Regions from separate parts of the Massilia haematophila genome, predicted to be linked through region 1. Evidence: predicted binding sites of a transcription regulator. Region 1 holds the regulator's gene; each other region holds the start of a gene.

Region 1 (3,272 bases):
CGTCGAGGACAACATCCGCGCCGTGCTGGAGCTGCAGCGCAACGACGACGGCAAGCCGCTCTCGAAGGACGCGATCAACGAGCGCCTCGATTCGCTGCTGGCCGAACTCCAGATCGAGAAGCTGCGCGAGAACCCGGCGCTGTCGCTGTCGGGCGGCGAGCGCCGCCGCGTCGAGATCGCGCGCGCGCTGGCCACCAATCCGCGCTTCGTGCTGCTCGACGAACCCTTCGCCGGGGTCGACCCGATCGCGGTGATCGAGATCCAGCGCATCGTGCGCTTCCTGAAGGAGCGCGGCATCGGCGTCCTGATCACCGACCACAACGTACGCGAGACGCTCGGCATCTGCGACCGCGCCTACATCATCAACCAGGGCGCCGTGCTGGCCTCGGGCCGCCCTGACGACATCATCGCCGACGAATCGGTGCGCCGCGTCTACCTGGGCGAGCACTTCCGCATGTAGCAATCGTAGCAATCACGAAGCGACAACCTGGCAGCAACAAGCGATGAAACAATCCCTGCAACTCCGGACTTCGCAGCACCTGGCGCTCACCCCGCAGCTTCAGCAATCGATCCGCCTGCTGCAGTTGTCGACGCTGGAACTGCACCAGGAAATCGAACAGATCCTGTCCGACAATCCCTTGCTCGAACGGCTCGACGATCCGCTCGACCACTCGGTGCGCCTGCTCGCCGACGGCGCCATCAACAGTGCGCCCGGCAGCGGCGAGGCGCCGGCCGCGCCCGGCGCGGAAGAGGGGGCCGCGAACGGCGAAGCGGTGGACGGTTTCGACGCCGCGGGCGCCGATGGCGAGCGCGATGCCGACCGCGGCGATGGCGACTGGGGCGAACCCGGACGTGGCGCCGGCAACGGCGAGGACGAGGATGGCCGCCCGCAGCTGGAAGCGGCCGGCGTCACGCTGCGCGAGCACCTGTCGGAACAGGTGCGGGTGACGGGACTGGGCATGCGCGACCGCGCGCTGGCCGAACTGGTGATCGACGCCATCGACGACAACGGCTACCTGGAAGAGCAGTTGGATGAGATCCACGCGCGCCTGCCCGAGGAGCTCGAGGTCGAGATGGACGAGCTGCGCTGCGCGCTGGCGCTGGTGCAAAGCCTCGATCCGGTGGGCGTGGGTGCGCGCAGCGCCGCCGAATGCCTGGCGCTGCAGATCCGCGCCATGCCTGGCGTGCCGCTGGTGACGCGGCGCATGGCCCTCAAGATCGTCGAGGGATATCTCACCTGGTTCGCGCAGCGCGAATTCAACAAACTGAAAAAGGCGCTCGACTGCGACGACGAAGACCTGCGCGAAGCCCAGGCTGTGATCCGCCAGTGCAATCCGCATCCCGGCGCGGCCTTCGCCTCGAGCACCTCGGACTACGTGGTTCCGGACGTAATTGTCCGGAAAACGAAGAACGGCTGGGGCGTGATGCTGAACCAGGACGTGATGCCGCGCCTGCGCGTGAACAACATGTACGCGGCCCTGCTCAAGCAGGGCAAGGGCGAAAGCCAGATGAGCGCGCAGCTGCAGGAAGCGAAGTGGCTGATCAAGAACATGCGCCAGCGCTTCGACACGATCCTGCGTGTATCGCAGGCAATCGTTGAGCGTCAGCGGAACTTTTTCAGCCATGGCGCGGTTGCCATGCGGCCCCTTGTGCTTCGTGAGATAGCTGATACACTAGGACTACACGAGAGCACAATTTCTCGTGTCACAACTCAGAAATTCATGCTGACCCCGCACGGCATGTTTGAGTTGAAGTATTTCTTCGGAAGCCACGTCGCCACCGAAGCGGGGGGCGAAGCGTCTTCGACGGCGATCCGGGCTCTCATCGCGCAACTGACAGGAGCAGAAGACCCCAAGAACCCATTATCCGATAGCAAGATCGCGGAAATGCTCGGTGAACAAGGAATGGTCATCGCACGCCGCACGGTTGCCAAGTACCGTGAAGCACTGAAAATTCCTCCCGTTAGTCTCCGCAAATCCTTGTAACGGCGGCACCCTCGCGCTTCCTTGTGGCGCGGCGCGGCAGCCGCCACATCTTCAAAGGAGTGTGTATGAATCTCACCATCAGCGGTCACCACCTCGACGTAACCCCCGCCATCCGTGAATACGTACAGAACAAGCTCGAACGCATTACCCGCCATTTCGATCAAGTGATCGACTCCCACGTGATCCTCGCGATCGACAATCTCACCGAAAAAGACAAAAGGCAGAAAGCCGAGATTAATGTGCGCATGTCCGGCAAGACCGTGCACGTGGAAAGCGTTGCGCAAGACCTGTACGCGGCGATCGACCTGTTGATGGACAGGCTGGATCGGCAGGTGATGAAATACAAAACCATCCTGCAGAATCATAGTCACGAGGCGCTCAAGCGCCGCCCTGAAGGCGGAGAGGCAGCCGTCGCCTGACAGGCCGGCAAGCACCGTCTGAACGAGGGCGCCCATGGCGCCCTTTTCATTTCCGGCATGTTCATTTCTTGCCGCGCCGTCAATACCCCAGTTGTCTCGTCCTTCGGTAGAATGCGTGTTTTTTCTACCACGGACCGACCATGACCGACTTCGTCCTGACCCGCGTTGCCAACGGCACCGGCACGATCACCCTCGACCGTCCGAAAGCATTGAACTCGTTATCGCTCGACATGGTGCGGCGCCTGACCGAGGTGCTGCTGGCCTGGCGCGACGACAGCAGGGTCGACGCGGTCGTGATCACCAGCAGCAGCGAAAAAGCCCTGTGCGCGGGCGGCGACATCCGCTTCTTCCACGAAGCCGGCCACGCCACGCCGATGGGCGGTAGCGCGCTGCTCGAGGATTTCTTCACCGAAGAATACGCCCTGAATCACCTGATTCACTTCTATCCGAAGCCTTATATCTCGGTCATGGACGGCGTCGTGATGGGCGGCGGCATGGGCATCGCCCAGGGCGGCCCGGACACCGGACTGCGCATCGTGACCGACCGCACCAAGATGGCCATGCCGGAAGTGAACATCGGCCTGTTCCCGGACGTCGGCGGCAGCCATTTCCTGTCGCATGCGCCTGGCCAGCTGGGCAACTACCTCGGTCTCACCGGCCTGACCATCGGCGCTGCGGATGCCTTGTATGTCGGCCTGGCGGACGTGCACGTCCCCGGCGCTCAGCTGGGCGCGTTGACGGCCTTGATCGCGTCGACGCCCGGCGCGCAACTGGTCGACGCAATCCGTGGATTCGCGGCCGGCTTCGCGAGTGAAGTGGGGCCCAGCCAACTACAGGCCCAGCGCGCCGCGATCGACGCCCACTTCGG
Region 2 (3,272 bases), 210 kb from region 1:
GGATCGCGTCGCGCAGCGCTTCGGGCAGGCGCGCGACGAAACGGCCCTCCAGGTAGCGCGCGGCCTCGAACAGCGGGAAGGCGCCTTTTTCGCGCGCCAGTTCGCACGAGGCGGCATAGGCGGCGTCGCGCAGCGCTTCGGCGATGCGCGCGGCCAGGGCCCGGCCCTCGTGGGTGTCGTAGCGCAGGCCGAGCATCACCAGCGCGCTGCCCAGGCCCAGGAAACCCAGGCCAATACGGCGCTTGGCGCGCGCCTCGGCGGCCTGCTGCGGCAGCGGCCACTCGGTGGCGTCGAGCACCAGGTCGAGCATGCGCACCGCCACCGCGGCGACCTCGCGCATGCGTTCGAAGTCGAAGGCGGCATCCGGGCCGAACGGATCGTCGACGAAGCAGGTGAGGTTCAGCGAACCCAGGTCGCAGCAGCCGTAGGCGGGCAGGGGTTGCTCGCCGCAGGGATTGGTGGCGCGCAGCTCTTCGGCGTACCAGAGGTTGTTTTCCTCGTTCATGCGGTCGACGAACAGCACGCCCGGCTCGGCGTGGTCGTAGGTGGACAGCATGATCTTTTCCCACAGCGCGCGCGCCGGCACTTCCCGGTACACCCACAGGCCATCCGCGCGCCGGTACGCTCCCTGCGCCACGGCGTCCTCGCCGGGCTCGGCGCGGTGCACCAGCGCGAACGGCGCATCGGCTTCGAGCGCGCGCATGAAGGCGTCGCTCACGCCGACCGAGATGTTGAAGTTCGACAGGCCGCCCAGGTCCTTGGCGGCGATGAAGGCTTCGATGTCGGGGTGGTCGATGCGCAGCACGCCCATCTGGGCGCCGCGCCGGGCGCCGGCCGATTCCACCGTCTTGCACGAGGCGTCGAACAGTTCCATGTACGACACCGGCCCGGACGCGCGCGAGCGGGTGCCGCGCACCAGGCTGCCGAAGGGACGGATCGCGCTGAAGTCGTAGCCGACGCCGCCGCCGCGCCGCATGGTCTCGGCCGCTTCCGCCAGCGCGGTATAGATGCCGGGCAGGCCGTCCTCGACGCCCGTGACGGAATCGCCGACCGGCTGCACGAAGCAGTTGATGAGGGTGGCCTTGATGTTCAGGCCGGCGGCGGAGTTGATGCGTCCGCCGGGGATGAAGCCCTGTTCCTGGGCCCACAGGAAGCGCTCGGTGAATTCGGCGCGCCGCTCGGGCGTTTCCAGCGCCGCCAGCGCCGTGGCTACGCGCCGGCGCACGTCGGCGACCGAGGTCTCGTCGCCTTTTGCATATTTCTCGCGCAGGACGTCGAGCGAGACTTCCTGCGGCGGGAGCATCGACAACTGGTCGGCTGCATTCATGGTCCGCGTCTCCGTACCCGAATGCCGCCGCCGGCTTTACGGCTTGTCGATGATGACGTGCGGCGCGGCCGGGTCGGTGGCGCCGGCGAGCGGGACGTCGGCGCTGGCTGCCGGCGCTGGCTTGGCCGCCGACGTTGCCGCCGAGGTTGCCGCTGCGGGCTGCGCCGTCAGGCGAGCCTCCAGCTCGACCACGCGCAGTTCGAGCGCCTCGAGCTTGGCGCGGGTCTTGGCCAGCACCTGGGCCTGGATGTCGAATTCCTCGCGCGTCACCAGGTCGAGCTTGGAAAAGCCCTGGGTCATCATCGCCTTGACGTTGCGTTCGATGTCCTTGGCGGGCGAGCTTTCCATGGCCTGGTTGATTTTGCCCTGCAAGTCGTTGAAGAAGTTGTTCATGTCCATCTGTCCTAGTGTTCCGGCCGTTGCACCACGCTGGTGCGAAATGGTGTGCAGCGGGTGTGCAGCGGCCTGCTTTGGTGCGCCGTGACGCGGCTGCGACGGGCACGCACCGGTTTGTACTTATTGAACCAGAAGTGTGGCACCTGTATGAAAAATCAAGCACACGGGTGCCGTCTCGAGCTGGCACGCATTCTGCTAAAGGAAGGGTAAGCCGAATGACGCACAGATTGTAAACCGCATCGAACACATTGTTCCAATAACAGGGGAATCGTCATGAAAAGCAGGATGGCAGCAAGCGCGGCGGCGTTCACGCTGATGGCAGCAGGGGGCAGCCTGGCCCGGGCCCAGGAAGCGCCGGCGCCCGAACACCAGGTGAGCTACAACGCCGCGCTCACCAGCGAATACCGCTACCGCGGCCTGGCGCAGACGCGCTTCGAACCGGCCCTGCAGGGCGGCGCCGACTACACCCACACGCCGAGCGGCTTCTACGCCGGCACCTGGCTCTCGACCATCAAGTGGATCGACGATGCCGGCGGCGACGCGAACGTCGAGGTCGACCTGTATGCCGGCAAGCGCGGCCAGCTCACCGACGCCATCAGCTACGACGTGGGCGGCCTGTACTACGTGTATCCGTCGAACGGCCTGCCGACCAACGCCAACACCTTCGAGCTCTACGGCCAGCTCGGCTATGGCCCGGTCTACGTCAAGTATTCGCATGCGACCAGCAACCTGTTCGGCACCGCCGACAGCAAGAACAGCGGCTACCTCGACATCGGCGCCAACGTCCCGGTTGCCGACAAGCTGGTGCTGAACCTGCACGCGGGGCGCCAGCGCGTGAAGAACAACGGCGACTACTCGTACAACGACTACAAGGTCGGCCTGAGCTACGACTTCGGCGTCGCCACCGCTTCGCTGGCCTGGGTCAAGGCGAACACCGACGCGTATGTGAGCCCGCGCGGCAAGAATCTCGGCAAGTCGGCGGCCGTGTTTTCTGTATCAAAAACTTTCTGAAAGAGGCAACACCATGAAACTGATTACCGCCATCATCAAGCCCTTCAAGCTCGACGAAGTGCGCGAGGCCCTGTCGGAGATCAACGTGCAGGGCATGACGGTGACCGAAGTGAAAGGCTTCGGCCGCCAGAAGGGCCACACCGAGCTCTACCGCGGCGCCGAGTACGTGGTCGACTTCCTGCCGAAAATCAAGATCGAAGCGGCCGTCGACGACGCCGTGATCGACCAGGTGATCGACGCCATCCAGGGCGCCGCCCGCACCGGCAAGATCGGCGACGGCAAGATCTTCGTGTCCGACCTCAACCAGGTCATCCGTATCCGTACCGGCGAAACCGGCAACGACGCACTGTAAGGGAAGCCCCATGAAAACGATAACGAGCAAGATTCTCGCAGCCGCGCTGGGCCTCGGCCTGGCCCTGCCGGCCATGGCCGCACCTTCCATCAACAAGGGCGACACCGCCTGGATGTTCGTCGCCACGCTGCTGGTGATCATGATGTCGATCCCGGGCCTGGCCTTGTTCTACGGCGGCCTGGTGCG
Region 3 (3,272 bases), 230 kb from region 1:
ATCAATCGACCTTCGCAAATCTCGACCATTCCAGCTACCTGGTCTGCCCGGGCGGCGGCATGGCCGTGCAGCAGGCGGTGGCCGACAAATGGCTGAAAATTACCGGCTGCCCGATCGTCGAGGGCTACGGCCTGTCCGAGACTTCGCCGGTGGTCACCGCCAACCGCTGCGACATCACCGATTTCACGGGCACCATCGGCCTGCCGCTGCCGTCGACCGAAGTGCTGATCCTCGGCGAAGCGGACCAACCTGTCCCGTTCGGCCAGTCCGGCGAAATCGCCGTGCGCGGCCCGCAGGTGATGGCTGGCTACTGGAAGCGCGACGACGAGACCGCCAAGGTCATGACGGCGGATGGTTTCCTGAAGACCGGCGACATCGGCATCATGGACGAGAAGGGCTACACCCGCATCGTCGACCGCAAGAAGGACATGATCATCGTCTCGGGCTTCAACGTCTACCCGAACGAAGTCGAGAACGTGGTCGCCTCGCACCCGGGCGTGCTGGAAGTGGCCTGCGTCGGCGTGCCGGATAAGCACTCGGGCGAAGCCGTGAAGCTGTACGTGGTGAAGAAGGACCCGAAGCTGACCGCCGAAGACCTGCTGCATTTCTGCAAGGACGAACTGACCGGCTACAAGCGTCCGCGCCACATCGAGTTCCGCGACACGCTGCCGAAGACCAACGTCGGCAAGATCCTGCGCCGCGAACTGCGGGACGAGAAGCAGACGGCTTGAGGAACGGTTGGAATAGGAAACGCAAAACCGGCACGGTGTGAGGACACCGTGCCGGTTTTTTTATGACGCTCCAGCTCGCGCCGGCGCCGGTCAGGCGGCGCGCTTCCTCCTGCGCAGGGCGACGCCGGCCAAGCCCAGGCCCAGCAGGGCCAGCGAGCCCGGCTCGGGAACGGCGTTCGCGTTGCCGGCGTCAAAGCTGATCTGGTAATCGAAATAATTAATCCAGTCGACCCAGTCGCCACCTGCCGGGTAATCGTCGCGGATGCTGAGGCCGATATTGCCGTCCGCGAGGATCGATGCCAGTTCCGCATCGGTCAGGGTGGCGGAGGTGGAGAAGGTGATGTTGTGGCCCGGTGCCGCATCGGTCGGGTGGTCCCAGCGATCGTCGTCGGTATTTCCGTTCAGCATCCAGCCGAGGTCCACGCTTTCCAGCATCAGGAGCAGGTTCGCATCGCTCTCGTCGAAGTCGCCATTGAAGGTGATCGAGATGACGCCGTTCGAGAACTTGTTGTAGGGCGCGATGGCCGTGCTGACGTCGACGTTGTCCGAGAGCGTCCAGAACGGCGGCAGGGAAGGCGATGCCAGGCTGCCACTGAAGGTCAGGGGCACGGCGCTGGCAGCGCCGGAAAGCAGGGCAAACGCGAACGGTACGGCAAATTTGATTTTCTTGAACATGGAATTCCCCAGTTGGATGCGTTAACGACTTATGGTTATTGTTGCGTTATCGAACTAGCAAGAAGAATGCCAGACCAGTGCCGAAACGCAAGCCTTTGTATTTACGGGGAAATTATTTCCTTACTTCACTCATTGCGCATTGCACTGTAAAGACAGTCGACAATCCACGGTCATCCCATCAAGGAAGGCGCATGGCGGCGCTGCGTAGTAGCGGATCGTCCTAGGCGCCTCGAACCCGGGCGACACCGGCGTCGACCCTGAAAGCGTCGAGGACCGACTGCGCCGTGCATGCATCGCGCACATCGTCGAGCGCCATGAACTGCGCCGTGCTCGCGGCCGGCGTCAGGTCGATCAGCATGTACCCGCGCCGGTCGCTGCGGCCATACAGGATGTGCGAATTGCGCTCGACGTTTTCCGCAGTGCGCGCCTGCGGCCGCGAGCTGGAGGTGACCGAGGTGCCACAGAACTCGGCCGCAACGATCGGGTTCGTTTTCGACACCGGCCGCGCGACATCGCGCCGTAGCTCGGCCGCGTAGAAGGTGTGGACGTCGCCCGAGAGCACCAGCGGATTGCGGGCGCGGCTTGTCGCCAGGGTGTCGAGCAGGCGCCGGCGCGCGGCCGGATAACCATCCCAGCCATCGGTCCAGAAGCGGCCATCGTCGGGCGAGCGCACCGGCACGCCGCTCGACTGCGCCATCAGGGTCTGCTGCGCCAGGATGTTCCAGCGCGCCCGCGACGACGACAAACCCTGCGCCAGCCAGGCTTCCTGCTCCAGCCCCAGCATTGTCCGCCGCGGATCGCGCAGCTCGGCGCAGGCGCGCGCCAGCACCACGTTCGAACCGCCGCGGCCGGGTTTCGAACAGGCGAGGGGAGAGCGGTACTGGCGGCTGTCGAGCAGGTGGAAGCGCGCCAGCCGGCCCCAGTCATGGCGCTGGAACATGCGCAGCGCGCCGAAACTGCGCGGTGCCGGCAGGCGCAGCGGCATGTGTTCATAGAATGCCTGGTAAGCCGCGGCGCGGCGTGCCGCGAAATCCGGCGCCAGCCGCTCGTCGACGTCGCCTGCGTAATCGTTGGCGACCTCATGGTCGTCCCAGGTCACGATCCAGGGCGCGGCGCGGTGCGCGGCCTGCAGGTCCGGGTCGCTCTTGTACTGCGCATAGCGGGCGCGGTAGTCGGCCAGCGTGAACGACTCGTGCGAGCGCACCGCGCGCGGCGGATGGCGCAGCTGGTAGGGTCCCCATTCATAGATGTAGTCGCCGAGGAAAGCGACCAGGTCGGGCGCGGCCTGGGCGATGTGGCGGTGCGCCGCATAGTGGCCGAATTCCCAGTGCTGGCAAGAGGCTACCGCCAGTTTCAGCCGGGTCGGCATGATGTCCATGGCGGGCGCGGTGCGCGTGCGGCCGACCGGACTGACCGCGTCGCCCAGCATGAAGCGATACCAGTACCAGCGGTCCGGCTTCAGGCCGGTCGCATCGACGTGCACGCTGTGGGCCAGGGCAGGGGAGGCGGTGGCGCTGCCTTTCGCTGCGATCTTGCGGAAGGCCTCGTCCTCGGCCACTTCCCAGCGCACGGTGAGGGCGAGCGGCGGCGCCGAGGCCGCGTCCAGCGGATCGGACAGGATGCGCGTCCACAGGATCACCGCGTTGGGCAGCGGTGAACCCGAGGCGACCCCAAGCGAAAACGGGTAAGAGGAACCGGCCGCGCCGGCGCTGGCAGTGAAACCGAGGCCGGTGCCGGCCGCGGCGGTAAGGCGCGCCGCGTCGAGCAGGAAAGTCCGACGCGCCTCGTGCATGGTTTATTGCTGGTGCGAGATCAGCGACTCCAGCGGCGGCAGCTGGCGCGGCTTGCGGTCCGGGCCGGTGGCGA

The links. Region 1 encodes sigma-54, which starts transcription at its own class of promoters, with help from an activator protein. Its sites were predicted from a motif close to TGGCANGNAANCTGCTTT; they were not measured.
Region 2: a site for sigma-54 is predicted at 1,905-1,922, ahead of ACFOPH_RS22105 (TorF family putative porin). Genes of this name have one in related genera too.
Region 3: a site for sigma-54 is predicted at 1,461-1,478, ahead of ACFOPH_RS20120 (PEP-CTERM sorting domain-containing protein). Genes of this name have one in related genera too.

What each region holds. Positions count from the first base shown of each region.
Region 1 covers NZ_JBHRVV010000001.1:4,770,684-4,773,955, forward strand. Annotated here, with positions in the region: gene lptB (LPS export ABC transporter ATP-binding protein) at 1-460, shown strand, start outside; gene ACFOPH_RS21150 (RNA polymerase factor sigma-54) at 504-1,985, shown strand; gene hpf (ribosome hibernation-promoting factor, HPF/YfiA family) at 2,051-2,404, shown strand; gene ACFOPH_RS21160 (enoyl-CoA hydratase/isomerase family protein) at 2,545-3,272, shown strand, end outside.
Region 2 covers NZ_JBHRVV010000001.1:4,980,115-4,983,386, forward strand. Annotated here, with positions in the region: gene ACFOPH_RS22095 (adenosylcobalamin-dependent ribonucleoside-diphosphate reductase) at 1-1,327, opposite strand, end outside; partial or broken gene ACFOPH_RS22100 (accessory factor UbiK family protein) at 1,496-1,726, opposite strand; gene ACFOPH_RS22105 (TorF family putative porin) at 1,997-2,734, shown strand; gene glnK (P-II family nitrogen regulator) at 2,748-3,086, shown strand; gene amt (ammonium transporter) at 3,097-3,272, shown strand, end outside.
Region 3 covers NZ_JBHRVV010000001.1:4,544,724-4,547,995, forward strand. Annotated here, with positions in the region: gene ACFOPH_RS20115 (long-chain-fatty-acid--CoA ligase) at 1-731, shown strand, start outside; gene ACFOPH_RS20120 (PEP-CTERM sorting domain-containing protein) at 822-1,406, opposite strand; gene ACFOPH_RS20125 (alkaline phosphatase D family protein) at 1,627-3,198, opposite strand; gene ACFOPH_RS20130 (acyl-CoA thioesterase) at 3,202-3,272, opposite strand, start outside.